Regions from separate parts of the Nonomuraea sp. NPDC047529 genome, predicted to be linked through region 3. Evidence: riboswitches for the same ligand, from Rfam matches in the RefSeq annotation. Region 3 holds a riboswitch; each other region holds the start of a gene.
The links. A riboswitch is a leader RNA that binds a small molecule or an ion and turns the genes downstream of it on or off. The one in region 3 is predicted to bind thiamine pyrophosphate.

Region 1 (4,559 bases), on a different contig from region 3:
GACATCCTCGGCGTGTTCGGAGACCCGGCCCAGACCGGCAAGCCGGCCGGCGACGACCTGCGGGAGGGCAAGCGCACGATGCTGGTGGCCCGTACCCTGGCCGCGGCCACGCCGGAGTCGGCCGCGACGGTGCGCAGGCTGCTCGGCGACCCCGCGCTCGACGAGGACGGGGTGACCGCCCTGCGCGAGATCATCACGGACACCGGCGCGCTGCGGGAGTGCGAAGACCTGATCGCCGGCTATCTCGCCGACGCCCTGACCGCGCTCGACGAGGCGCCCGTCACCGCCGAGGCGCGCACGGCGCTGACCGAGCTGGCCATCGCCGCGACGTCCCGCAAGACCTGACCCCGGCACTCTGGCCGGGCACCTGGCCTGGGGCGCCCGTCGAGGACGGGCGCCCGGTCGGTTCAGGGGCTCAGGCGCTTGGCGAACTCGGCCGCCGCCGCCCCCGGGTCCTCCGCGTCGGTGATCGCGCGTACGACCACCACGCGGCTCACGCCGTACGACATGACCTCGTCGAGGTTGGCGAGGTCGATGCCGCCGATCCCGAACCACGGCCGCGGCGATTCCGGGTCCGAGGCCGACCCCAGCGACGCGGCGTGCCGCAGCAGCGCCGGGCCTGGCGCGTGGCGGCCCGGCTTGGTCGGCGTGGGCCAGATCGGGCCGCAGCAGAAGTAGTCGACGCCCTCCTCCACGGCCGCGGCGGACGCCTCGGCGATGGAGTGGGTGGACCGGCCGATGACGATGTCGTCGCCGAGTATCTCTCGCGCGACCGTCACGGGAAGGTCGTCCTGCCCCAGGTGGAGCACGTCGGGCCGGGCGGCGTAGGCGATGTCCGCCCGGTCGTTGACGGCCAGCAGCTTGCCGTGCCGGTCGCAGGCGTCGCGGAAGACTTCCAGGAGCGCGAGTTCTTCGCGTGCCTCCAGGCCCTTCTCCCGCAGCTGGATGATGTCCACGCCGCCGGCCAGCACCGCATCGAGGAACTCTGCCAGGTCGCCGCGGTCGCGGCGGCCGTCGGTGCAGAGATAGAGGCGGGCCTCAGAAACCGAGGGCCTGGGCACGCCGCTTGACCTCCGTGTGACGGCCGGCCTTGATCGCCTCGATGGGCGACCCCGGCAGGGACTCGTCTGGGGTGAAGAGCCAGCGCAGCGACTCCACGTCGTCGTAGCCGGCGTCGAGCAACACGGTCAGTGTGCCGGGCAGGCCCTTCATCACGTCCTTCCCGTCGAGGAACACCGCGGGCACCTGCGGCCCGCCGCCGCCTCGGCGTACGCCGAGCAGCTTGTGGTCCTTGAGGAGTTGCTTGGCCCGCCCGATCGAAAGGTCGAGGCGTGAGGCCACTTCGGGGAGAGTGAGCCACTCGTCGACGAGCTGGTCGGTCTCCCGGTCGATCTGTGCAACAGAAAGCGTCACGAAACCACAACTACCACATGCCGTCCTTGCTCAAACAACACAATCCCGTAGGGGGACCTCTGGATCTACCAGGCGTTCTGTGTCGAGGCGGTGACCGCCTTCGATGATCCTACGGCCCTGCACGTAGTCCCGGGGCCGGTCGACGGCGAGCACCGCGGCGAGGGTGTCGCCCGAGGTCAGCCAGACAGCCGACCACTTGCCCTCGGGCTCGCCCCGGTAGACCAGGCGGTCGCCGGAGGGATGGTGGCCGATGTACTGGACCATGTGACCGAACTGCTCGGACCAGAAGTAGGGCGCCGGATCGTAGACGGCCTCCTCGCCCAGCAGGGTCGCGGCGGCGACCTCGGGCGAGCCGAGCGCGGTGTCCCAGTGCTCGACGCGGAGCCGGGTGCCGTAGCGGCGCGACCACCAGGCGGCGCAGTCGCCGGCCGCGACCACACCCGGCATGGACGTGCGCAGGTGCTCGTCGGTGACGACGCCGTTGTGCAGGTCGATGTCGGAACCGGCCAGCCATTCGATGGCGGGCCGCACGCCGATGCCGGTGACGACCACGTGGGCCTGGACGAACTCGCCGCCCACCAGCCGTACGCCGCCCTCGTCCACCTCGTCGACCATGGTGTTCAGGCGCAGGTCGATGCCGTCGTACCAGTGCAGGGTGCGGGCGCCGATCTCCGGGCCCACGGCGTTGGCCAGCGGGGTGGGGCCGGCCTCGATCACGGTCACCGTGCAACCGGCCTTGCGGGCGGCGGTGGCGACCTCGGCGCCGATCCAGCCCGCGCCGATGATCGCGACGTGCGCCCCGGCCACCAGCCCGGCGCGCAACTCGTGGGCGTCGTCGAGGGTGCGCAGGACGTGCTGGGGGCCGTCGCCGGGCACGGTGATCGGCTCGGCGCCGGTGGCGATCACCAGGCCGTCATAGCCGAGCTCGCCCTCGGTCGTCTCCAGGACGCCCTGGCGCAGGGCCTTGGCGGTGACGCCGGGCCAGAAGTCGATCTCCAGCGCGTCGAGGTCGGCCTCCAGGAAGCTGGAGTCGGCGGCGCCCGACAGGACGGCCTTGGACAGAGGCGGGCGGTCGTAGGGCCGATGGCGCTCCTGGCCGATCAGCGTGATCCGTCCGGTGAAGCCGCGCCCGCGCAGCGCCTCGGCGCTCCGCAGCCCGGCCAGGCCCGCTCCCACCACTACGACATGGTTCACGTTCATGACCATAACGGGGGCCGTGCCGGCGCGTCGCACCGAGGCCGTAGGCTGGGAGGGCAAGACGCGCGGGAGTCCGGCCGTCACCGGGCTGAGAGGAAGGCTTGAACGGGCCTTCGACCGCAAGACACCTGATCCGGATCATGCCGGCGAAGGGAGCGCGGATGAATGTGATCGTGGGCGGCGGGGTCGTCGGGTTGTCGATCGCCTGGCGGCTGGCCCGAGCGGGGTCGCCCGTCACGGTGGTCGACCCGGCCCCGGGCCGCGGGGCCTCCTACGCGGCGGCCGGGATGCTCGCCCCCGTCAGCGAGGTCGCCTACACCGAGGAGCCGCTGCTGCGGCTGGGGGCCGCGTCGCTGAGCCGGTGGCCGTCCTTCGCGGCCGAGCTGGCCGCCGACGCGGGGCTGGACGACGGGTCCGCCGCGGGCTTCGCCACAGGGCTCGCCGGTGGCACCGGCTCGGGCTTCGGCGCGGGGCTCGCCAGTGGGACCAGCTCGGGATCCGGCGCGGGGTTCGGCGGCGGGTTCGGGCGGGTGGCCGGGGAGGCGGGGTCGATGGAGGCCGCGCGCCGGGGGCTCGACCTGCGCGCCGACGGCACGCTCGACGTCGCCTTCGGGGCCGACGACCTCGCGGCGCTCGACGACCTGGCGGCGTTCATGGACAAGCTGGGGCTCCGGGTGGAGCGGCTGACCGGGCGCGAGTGCCGCCGCCTGGAGCCCATGCTGGCCCCGTCGGTGCGCGGCGGGCTGCTGGCCCCCGGTGACGCCTGGGTCGACCCGCGCCGCGTCACGGCGGCGCTGCTGGCCGCGCTCGACCGGCTGGGCGTGCCCCTGGTGCGGGCGCGGGTGACCGAGCTGCTGCGCGACGGCGACACCACGACCGGCACTGGGACCGACGCTGGGATCGGTGCTGGGACCGGCGCTGGGATCGGGGCGATGACCGGGGCCGCGGCGGGTGCCGTGATCGGTGTGCGCCTCGAACCCGACCCGGGTCAGCCTGGCGCCGCCGTGCGGGAGATCGCGGCCGATCGCGTGGTGCTGGCCGCCGGGGCGTGGAGCGGAGAGCTGGCCGGCGTGCCGGTACGGCCGGTCAAGGGACAGATCATGCGGTTGCGCTCGCCGCAGCCGCTGCTCGGGCGGTGCGTACGCGGGATGGTGCACGGCGCCCCCGTCTACCTCGTCCCCAGGGGCGACGGCGAGCTGGTGCTCGGGGCCACGCAGGAGGAGCTGGGGTTCGACACCCGGGTGACCGCCGGCGGGCTCTACGAGCTGCTGCGGGACGCCAGGGAGCTGGTGCCGGGCGTCACCGAGCTGGAGGTCGCCGACGTGGTCGCCGGGCTGCGGCCGGGCACCCCCGACAACCTGCCGATCATCGGGCCGGGCGAGGCTCCCGGGCTGGTGCTGGCGACCGGCCACCACCGGGGCGGGGTCCTGCTGGCCCCCCTCACGGCGGCCCTGGTCACAGCAACCCTCACGACCCCTGCCGCGGCGACACCGTCCCCTGCGCCCCCCACCACGGTGACGCCGCCATCAGGGGCAGCCCCCAAGGGGCCAACGGCCTCAGGAGCGGCGTCTGCAGGGGCGGCCGCGTCCTCAGGGGCGGCGTCACGCGGGGCGGGGTCGTTGCCGGGTGCGGGGATTCTGACGGGTGAGGAGGGCGAGCTGGCCGCGCTGTGCTCGCCCGCGAGATTTCGGGATATTTCATGATTGTGACGATCAACGGCGCCGCGCACGAGGTGGCCGACGGCACCACCGTGGCCCAGGCCGTACGGACGCTGACCACCGCCACCACCGGGGTCGCGGTGGCCGTGAACGACGAGGTGGTGACGCGCAGCTCGTGGGAGACGACGGCGCTCGGCGACCGCGACCGCGTCGAGGTGCTGACGGCGGTGCAGGGTGGATGAGCTGATCATCGCCGGGGAGAAGTTCTCCTCCCGGCTCATCATGGGCACC
Region 2 (4,559 bases), on a different contig from region 3:
GCGCACCAGCCTGGCCCGGCGTTCCATGCGCAGCCCGGCCACCTCGTCGGCCCGGGCGGGATGGTGGACGCAGACGTAGCCGACCACGGAGTTGCCCAGGCGCAGGGCGTTGATGTCCACCCGCAGGTCGAGCGCGCCGCCGTCCTTGTGGACGCGCTTGGTGCGCAACGACACCTGCCCCCCGGTCCGTACGCGCTCCAGCACCGCGTTGTGCTCGGCGGTCAGTTCGTCGGGGACGATCGGCGCCCGGCGCCCCAGCATCTCGGCGGCCGTCCAGCCGAACAGCTGCTCGGCCGCCGCGTTCCAGACCAGCACGCTCTGGTCGCGGTCGAGCGCCACCACGGCGTTGGGGGAACCGGCGAGCACAGCGCGAGCGATCTCCTCGTCACTGCCGACCCATGTGTCCCCCACACCTCCATAGTGCACGTGGCGTGGTGGGTCTGACGGGCGATCCGTCCGATACGCTGCGCTCACGAAGATTCCGGTGGCTGAAACGGGTGAGAGGCATGTCGAGCAGCGACCTCGATGCCCTGCTGAGAGTGACCTCCAACACCTACAAGGGCGAGGGCCCGCCGCACATCGCGTTCGGCACCTACGACGGCGCCGTGGGCAGGCTCGTCCTGGCGGTCACCGGCAAAGGCATCGCGGCCTGCAGTTTCGAGTCCGAGAACGTCGTGTACGAGCGGGTGGCCAAGGAGGTCGGCACGTTCATCGGGCCCGACGCCCGCCGTCTCGACCCGGTGCGCCGGGAGCTCGACGCGTACTTCTCCGGGCGGCTGCGCACGTTCGCCACGCCGGTCGACCTCGCGCTGGCCACGCCGTTCGCCCGTAGCGTGCTGCAGAAGACCATGGCCGTCCCCTACGGCACGACCACGACGTACGAGGAGATCGGCGCGAGCATCGGACGGCCGCGCGCGCTGCGCGCGGTCGGCAACGCGGTCGGCGCCAACCCCGTCTGCGTGATCGTGCCCTCCCATCGGGTGGTCCGTGAGGACGGCGAGCTCGGCGACTACGCCGGAGGCGTGGCCGCCAAGCAGCACCTGCTCAACGTCGAGCGCCGCGTCTCAACGGCCCGCTGACCGGCGCAGGCCCCTGGTGAGCCCACCGGTCAGTCCACCGGTCAGCCCACCGATCAGCAGGGTCACCAGGGCGGCGACGAGCGCGCCGCCGAGCGCGCCGTTCATCCACATCTCCCGTGTGAAGCCGACCGCGTCGCGGGCGGCCGCCCAGAAGTCGTCCCAGCCGGCGACGGTGGGCGTCGAGGTGGTGAACCAGTAGGCGGCGAAGCCGAGCGCCCACGGCAGCAGCATCAGCCAGCGCGAGGGCGCGTCCTCGGCGGTGTTCCAGCGGGCGGCGCCGCCGAGCACGAAGTAGTCGACGGCCAGCACCGCGAACATCGGCACGAACACCGCGCCGATCACGCCGAGGAACGCGCCGTAGGAGGTGACGTCCACGACCAGGGCGATCGCGGTGGTGAGCACGCCGATCGCGGTGGAGACGACCCGCCGGTCGACCTTCGGCATGAGGTTCTGGAGCGAGACGGTGGTGGAGTAGACGTTGGCGAAGGACTGGTCGGTCTCGCGCAGCACCAGGATGCCGAAGAACAGCGCGCCCAGCGGCGCCACGACGAACGGCTGGAACACGACCATGCCGTCGGCCTGGACCGCCTGGGCGCCCGCGATGGCCACCGCGTACACGCCGAGGGCCAGGCAGGCCACCTGGGCGACGGTGTAGCCGCCGACGACGCCGGTGAAGGCGGCCCGGCTGGAGCGCGAGTGCCTGGCGAAGTCGGCGGCCATCGGCACCCACGACACCGACAGGGCGATCACGTAGTCGACGGCCGGGGCGAAGGCCGTCCACGACCCGCCCGTGTACGTCGGCGCCTCACCCAGGAACGACACGGTGAACCAGATCAGCGACACGATCACGCCGACGGTCACGTACCGGCGCAGCAGCCTGATCGACCCGAGCGGCCAGACGGCCAGCGCGGTGGTCAGCACGCCCGCCACCACCACCCACACCTGGTACGGGACGTCCCCGAAGATGGCGTTCGCGGCCTTGGCGATCACCCAGAGCTCGAAGGCCCCCCAGCCGAGCATCTGCACGATGTTCAGCACGGACGGGACGTACGACATCTTCGCCCCGAACAGCCCGCGCAGCAGCACCATGGCCGGCCGCCCGGTCTGCGTGCCGGGAATGGCCGACAGGCCCACCATGGCGGTGCCGATGAGGCTGCCGACCACGGCGGCCGTGAGCGCGGCCACGAGGCTGAGCGGGGCGCCGCCCAGCGGGTCGATCAGGATGAGCGCCCCGGAGAAACCGAGGAGGCTGACGCCGAGGTTGGCCCAGAGCGCGCCCTGGTCGAGGACGCCGAGGGTCTTGGGGGGCGCGCCGTCAAGGGTCAGCGGTACTTCGTCGACGACATGCGTCATCGCACACTCCCTACGCCGGCATTACCCGGACAGGTTCAGGCGGTCGGCAGCGGCTGTGTTGCTGCCCTCTCAGCCCGGCACCCCGAGCTCCCGCGACTATGCAGTTGGCGCCCTCATCATGCCTCAGTGGCGGAAGAACCGCCACAGTGGGGCATTCAGGCCACGAACGGCTGCTGTCCGGTCTCGCTGACCATCGGACGGCGCGCGAACTCCCACGACTGCATGCCGCCGCCCACGTTGACGGCGTCGCGCCCGAGCTGGTTGAGCCACGCCGTGACCTGCATCGACCGGCCGCCCACCCGGCACACCACGTAGACGGTGCGGTCGGCGGGCACCTCCTCGACGCGGCCCTGGATCTGCGACATGGGGATGTGCACGGCCTCGGGGGCGTGGCCGGCCAGCCATTCGTCCTGTTCGCGGACGTCGAGCAGGTAGGCGTCGTCGGGAACGGCGGTGGCCTCGATCTCTGGAACGGTCATGCTTCCATCATCCCGCGCCCGGGACCCTACTTGAGCAGGCGCGACATCCGCCGGTCGGCCAGCGGCCTGCCGCCCGTCTGGCAGGTCGGGCAGTACTGGAGCGAGGAGTCGGCGAACGACACCTCGCGGATCGTGTCGCCGCACACGTCGCACGGCTGGCCCGCCCGGTTGTGCACGCGCAGCCCGGACTTCTTCTCCGCCTTGAGGTCCTTGGCCGCCAGCCCGTGCGCCCGCTCCACGGCGTCGTGCAACGTCGTCACGATGGCCTCGTGCAGGTCGGCGATCTGCGCGTCGGTCAGCGTCGCCGCGATCTTGAACGGCGACATCCTGGCGGCGTGCAACACCTCGTCGGAGTAGGCGTTGCCGATGCCGGCGATCACCTTCTGGTCGCGCAGCAGGCCCTTGATCTGGGCACGGTTGCCGCCCACGATGCGCTTGAGCGCCTCGACGGTGAAGGCGTCGTCGAGCGGGTCGGGGCCCAGGGCGGCGACGCCCGGGACGTCCTCCGGCTTGTCGGTGACGTAGACGGCCAGCCGCTTCTGCGTGCCGGCCTCGGTCAGCTCGAACCCGGGGGCCAGGCCGTCGTCGTCGGGCGCCAGCCGTACGCGTACGGCCAGCGGCCCCTTGCCCGGCCGCACCGGCCGCGCGCCGGACAGGTCGTCACGCCAGCGCAGCCAGCCGGCGCGGGCCAGGTGGATGATCAGATGCAGGCCGTCGCAGTCGAGGTCGAGGAACTTGCCGTGCCTCGACACGCCCGTGACGGTGAGCCCGCCGAGCGCGGTGACCGGCGGGTCGAACGTCTTGAGCGCCTGGAAGGCGACGACGTCCACGCCCGCGATCGAACGGCCGACCGCCCGCTCGCGCAGGAAGTGGGTGAGCGACTCCACTTCGGGAAGTTCCGGCATGCCACCAGGGTATGGCGCGCGCCGGGCCGTCACGCGACTACGGCACGTCCCAGAAGGCGAGTTCGTGGGCCATGCCCTCGGTGAACAGCGCCTCCGCCCGTACGGGGTCGGGGTCGGCCTCGTCGATCATCTGCCCGATCCGTACGGTCAGCGCCGCGAACCCGGGATCGGCGTACGTGTCCACCCAGGCCCGGTAACGCGGCTCGGCCGGCGGGTTCTCCGCAAGGATCTTCCCAAGACTCGAATATCCCCACATGCACGGATAAAGCGCGGCCAGCCCCTCCCCATAAGACCCCGCCGCCTCCAACAGGAACGCCGTGTACGCCACACACGCCGGCCCCTTCACCGCGTTGTCCAGGTCGGCCCCGAACTCCGCCGACAACGACCGATGCAGGCGCAACTCGTCGTGGTACGTCGCGTGCGCCAGATCCACCAGGTCCCCCAGATGCCCGTCCGGCGCCTGCCAGGCCAGCCTGGAGAACACCCGCACGTAGTCGAGCAGGTACAGGTAGTCCTGCTCCAGCCAGGACCGGAAGACCGGCTCCGGCAGGTCGCCACGCCCGATCCCGGCCACCGTGGGATGGTCGAGCTGCGCCTGGAGCAGCGGACGTCCGATCGCGTGAAGTTTTTCCGAGATGCTCATGCTGGGAGGTTAGTGTCGAGGCATGACCGTGACGATCGCCGAAGAACTCCTCCTGCTCGCCTACGGCGAGGAGGAAGGCAGGCAGCTCATCGGGGGCATC
Region 3 (4,559 bases):
TTCGGCGCGCAGGTGCCCATGAAGCGGGCCGCCGACCCCGACGAGATCGCCCCTTCGTACGTGTTCTTCGCCGCCGACCGGCTGTCCTCGTACTACACGGGTGAGGTGCTGGCCCCGATCGGCGGCGAGACGCTGCCCGGCTGACCGCGGCGGGCTACAGGTAGATCGTGCCGCCCTTCCGGGTGAACTCGGCCGCCTTGTCGGCCATGCCCGCCCGTACCTCGTGGCTGAGCTTCATCGAGCAGAACTTCGGGCCGCACATCGAGCAGAAGTGCGCGGTCTTGGCGGGCGCGGCGGGCAGGGTCTCGTCGTGGAAGGCGCGGGCGGTGTCCGGGTCGAGCGACAGGTCGAACTGGTCCTCCCAGCGGAACTCGAACCGGGCGTCCGAGAGCGCGTCGTCCCACGCCTGGGCCTGCGGGTGGCCCTTGGCCAGGTCCGCCGCGTGCGCCGCGATCTTGTACGTGATCACGCCGGTCTTGACGTCGTCCCGGTTCGGCAGGCCCAGGTGCTCCTTGGGGGTGACGTAGCAGAGCATGGCGGTGCCGTACCAGGCGATCATGGCGGCGCCGATGCCCGAGGTGATGTGGTCGTAGCCGGGGGCGATGTCGGTGACGAGCGGGCCGAGGGTGTAGAACGGCACGTCGTCGCAGAGCTCGCGCTGCAGGTCGACGTTCTTCTTGATCTTGTGCATGGGCACGTGGCCGGGGCCCTCGATCATCACCTGCACGTCGTGCGCGTGCGCGACCTTGGTCAGCTCGCCCAGGGTGCGCAGCTCGGCGAACTGGGCCTCGTCGTTGGCGTCCGCGATCGACCCCGGGCGCAGGCCGTCGCCCAGCGAGAACGTCACGTCGTAGCGGGCCAGCAGGGCGCACATCTCGTCGAAGTGCTCGTACAGGAAGCTCTCGCGGTGGTGGGCCAGGCACCAGGCGGCCATGATCGCACCGCCCCGCGAGACGATGCCGGTCCTGCGGCGGACGGTCAGCGGCACGTGCGCCAGCCGCACGCCCGCGTGCACCGTCACGTAGTCGACGCCCTGCTCGCACTGCTCGATCAGCGTGTCGCGGTAGACCTCCCACGACAGCGCCTCCGGACGCCCGCCCACCTTCTCCAGCGCCTGATAGATCGGCACGGTCCCGACCGGTACGGGCGAGCTGCGGATGATCTGCTCGCGGGTCTCGTGGATGTTCGGCCCGGTGGACAGGTCCATGACCGTGTCGGCGCCCCAGCGGGTGGCCCAGGTCATCTTCTCGACCTCCTCCTCGATCGAGGAGGTGACGGCCGAGTTGCCGATGTTGGCGTTGATCTTGACCAGGAAGTTCCTGCCGATGGCCATCGGCTCGGACTCGGGATGGTTGACGTTGGCGGGGATGACCGCCCGGCCGGCCGCGACCTCCTGCCGTACGAACTCGGGCGTCATGCCCTCCCGGACGGCCACGAACTCCATCTCCTTGGTGACCACCCCGCGCCGCGCGGCGCCGAGCTGGGTGACCGGGGACCCCCACGCCGAGCGGTCGGTACGCGACGGCCCGGAGGTGTCGTAGAGCCGCACCGACGTGCCGTTCGACAGCCTGACCTCGCGCATGGGCACCTGGAGGTCACCGATGTGGATCTTGGAAAAGCGCGCGTCGCTCATCGCGCAAACTCCCTTCGCCGGCATTATCCGGAGCAGGTTCTGGCGGTCGGCGGCTGGCAGCCGTCCTCTCAGCCCGGTCCACACCGGGCTCCCGCGTTGGTCACCGCGATCATAACCTCGCGCGTGGCAGGATCAAGGGGATGTCTGATCCCATTGCGCACACGACCGCCACCTACGACGTCATCGCGAACCAGTTCGACGAGCAGTTCGCCGTCCCTCTTCCTTCGTTCGCGGCCTTCCGCGAACGGTTCGCCTCTTCCCTTCCCGCCGGAGCCACGGTCGCCGACCTGGGGTGCGGCCCCGGGCGCGAGTCGGCCTGGTTCACCGGACGCGGCCTGTCCACCGTGGGCGTCGACCTGTCGATCGGGATGGCCGCTCTCGCCGCCGGGCGAGGCGTTCCCACCGTCCTGGGCGATCTGCGGCATCCGCCGCTGGCGCCCTCGTCCCTGGACGGCATCTGGTCGGCCGCGGCCCTCGTGCACGTGCCGTCCGAGCAGACCGAGTCGACGTTGCGCGCCTGGCACGCGACACTGCGCCCCGGCGGGGTGCTCGCGCTGACCACCGCTCTGGGCGACAGCGAGGGGTGGGAGCCGGTGCCCTACCGGACCGAGTACGAGCGCTGGTTCGTCCACCGCGACGCCGGCGACCTGCTCACGGCGCTGGACTCGGCCGGGTTCGCGGTCGCCTGGCACGAGTCGAGCGTGACCCACCGCACCTGGTTCAGCGTGCTGGCGACAGCGCGTAGCTCTCCCCTGCCCTAGTCTCCAGGTCGAGCGCGAACCCGGGGCCGCGCAGCCGGGCGGTCCCGCCGCGCGCCGACGTCAGCCTGACCTCGGCCGGCACGCCGTCCGTCCAGGTCACCCCCACCGTGAAGCCGCCGCGGGCGCGCAGCCCGTCGAAGGAGCCCGCGCGCCAGGCGGACGGCAGCGCGGGCAGCAGCTCGACGACGCCGGCGTGGCTCTGGAGCAGCATCTCGGCCACCCCGGCGGTCGCGCCGAGGTTCCCGTCGATCTGGAACGGCGGATGCGTGTCCCACAGGTTCGGCAGCGTGCTCGACCGCAGTTGCCCGCTCAGCATGCTCAGCGCGCGGTCGCCGTCCTTGAGCCGGGCCCAGAAGTTGACCTTCCAGGCCATGCTCCAGCCCGTGCCTCCGTCGCCGCGGGCTTCGAGGGTCGTGCGCGCCGCCGCCAAGTGCTCGGGAGCGGTGAGCTGCGTGCCGGGGTGCAGGGCGTAGAGCTGGGAGACGTGCCGGTGCCGGTCGGCGGGGTCGTCGAGGTCGGCCTTCCATTCCTGGAGCTGCCCCCAGGAGCCGACGCGCAGCCCGGGATCGAGCCGGTCGGCCGCCGTGCGCAGCCGTCCGGCGAACTCGGCGTCCACGCCGAGCGTCCGCGCGGCCTCGGCCGTGCAGGCGAACAGGTCCCGGACGATCTGCTGCGGCATGGCCGCGCCCGCGGTGAAGTCGCCGTGCTCGGGCGAGTAGGCGGGCGAGACGACCAGGCTGCCGTCGCGCACGTCGGGACGCAGGTTGGCCAGCCAGAACTCGGCGGCCTCGCGCATCGCCGGGTAGGCGTGCCCGCGCAGGTAACCCTCGTCGCCGTCGAACAGGTAACGCTCGTAGAGCTGGCGCACCAGCCAGCCGGCCGCGTCCGGCATCCAGAACGACGTGGGCCAGTCGTGCACCCCCGTGAACCCGAACGGGTTGGTGTTGGAGTGCACCACCCATCCCTCGGTGCCGAAGATCGACCTGGCGGTCTCGCGTCCGGGCGCGCGCAGCCCCGCCACGAACTCCTGGTACGGCACCGCCGTCTCGGCCAGGTTCGCCGGCTCGGCGGGCCAGTAGTTCATCTGGAGGTTGATGTTGGTGTGGTAGTCCGACTCCCAGGGCGGCGAGTTGGACGCGTTCCACACCCCCTGGAGGTTGGCCGGCAGCGAGCCGGGGCGGGAGGAGGCGATCAGCAGGTACCGGCCGTACTGGAAGTACAGCGTCTCCAGCGCCTTGTCGGACGGGCTCGCGCCCCCTTCGTAGCCGGCCAGCAGGCGGTCGGTCGGCAGGTCGGGCATGATCTGGCCGAGGTCCAGGCGGACCCGGCCGAACAGCGCCCGGTGGTCGGCCTCGTGCTCGGCCCGCAGCTCCCCGTACGGCCGGCGCGCCGCCGCGTCCACGGCCGCCGTGACCCGCGCCGCCGGGTCCGGGCCCCGGTAACCGGGATGGACGGGCGCGTGGTCGGTGCCCGCCGAGAACACGAACACCGCGCTGTCGGCGCCGGTCACGACGACGCGGTCGCCCTCGTCCGTACGGGTGCCGCCCTCGGTCAGCACCTGGACCTGGCCCTCGTACACCAGGCCGTTGTCGGCCAGCACACCCCGGACGCGCAGCCGTCCCGCCTCGGCGGTCACTTCCTCCCCGCCTGGGTGCGCTGTGCCGAACCGTAACGTGAACCCCACCCGCCCCGGGCGTGCCGCCGTCAGCCGTCCGACGATGACGTTCGCCGGGTACGAGGCGAAATATTCCCTGGTGAGCACCACGCCGTCGGCGTCCTCGTACGTCACGGCGGCCACCGCCGTCTCCAGGTCGAGCGTGCGCCGGTAGCCGCCCGAGAAACCACCGGTCACGTCGAGCAGCAGCTCACCGAAGTTCTGGTACGCCCCGAACCCGGGGATGTGCCCCACCGTGCTGTAGGACGGGTTTCCGAGGATTCCGGCCACTTCCTCCGGCGAGGCCGAACCCCGCTCGTCGATCATCCGGCGCACGGCGTCCAACGCGCCGGGCCGCTCCTCGGGCCAGTTGCCCGACGCGCCGGGCTCCGCGCTCCCCGGACCGCCGGTCCACAACGACTTCTCGTTGAGTTGGACGCGTTCCGTCCCGAGGGTCCCGAACACGCACGCGCCGAGCGCTCCGTTGCCGATCGGAAGGACGTGTCCTTCC

Region 1: another riboswitch for thiamine pyrophosphate. It lies ahead of ABZ815_RS34090 (FAD-dependent oxidoreductase); the one in region 3 lies ahead of thiC (phosphomethylpyrimidine synthase ThiC).
Region 2: another riboswitch for thiamine pyrophosphate. It lies ahead of ABZ815_RS02465 (cytosine permease); the one in region 3 lies ahead of thiC (phosphomethylpyrimidine synthase ThiC).

What each region holds. Positions count from the first base shown of each region.
Region 1 covers NZ_JBEYTJ010000027.1:24,666-29,224, reverse strand. The annotation lists gene ABZ815_RS34110 (polyprenyl synthetase family protein) at 1-345, shown strand, start outside; gene thiE (thiamine phosphate synthase) at 408-1,061, opposite strand; gene ABZ815_RS34100 (Rv2175c family DNA-binding protein) at 1,039-1,413, opposite strand; gene ABZ815_RS34095 (FAD-dependent oxidoreductase) at 1,444-2,613, opposite strand; TPP riboswitch at 2,666-2,782, shown strand; gene ABZ815_RS34090 (FAD-dependent oxidoreductase) at 2,772-4,313, shown strand; gene thiS (sulfur carrier protein ThiS) at 4,310-4,510, shown strand; gene ABZ815_RS34080 (thiazole synthase) at 4,503-4,559, shown strand, end outside.
Region 2 covers NZ_JBEYTJ010000001.1:474,442-479,000, forward strand. The annotation lists gene ABZ815_RS02455 (PAS domain-containing sensor histidine kinase) at 1-411, opposite strand, end outside; gene ABZ815_RS02460 (methylated-DNA--[protein]-cysteine S-methyltransferase) at 507-1,079, shown strand; gene ABZ815_RS02465 (cytosine permease) at 1,065-2,432, opposite strand; TPP riboswitch at 2,423-2,536, opposite strand; gene ABZ815_RS02470 (rhodanese-like domain-containing protein) at 2,588-2,911, opposite strand; gene ABZ815_RS02475 (DNA-formamidopyrimidine glycosylase family protein) at 2,938-3,816, opposite strand; gene ABZ815_RS02480 (TenA family protein) at 3,854-4,459, opposite strand; gene ABZ815_RS02485 (GPP34 family phosphoprotein) at 4,482-4,559, shown strand, end outside.
Region 3 covers NZ_JBEYTJ010000003.1:65,564-70,122, reverse strand. The annotation lists gene ABZ815_RS06810 (SDR family oxidoreductase) at 1-144, shown strand, start outside; gene thiC (phosphomethylpyrimidine synthase ThiC) at 155-1,633, opposite strand; TPP riboswitch at 1,626-1,738, opposite strand; gene ABZ815_RS06800 (class I SAM-dependent methyltransferase) at 1,774-2,394, shown strand; gene ABZ815_RS06795 (glycoside hydrolase family 95 protein) at 2,354-4,559, opposite strand, start outside.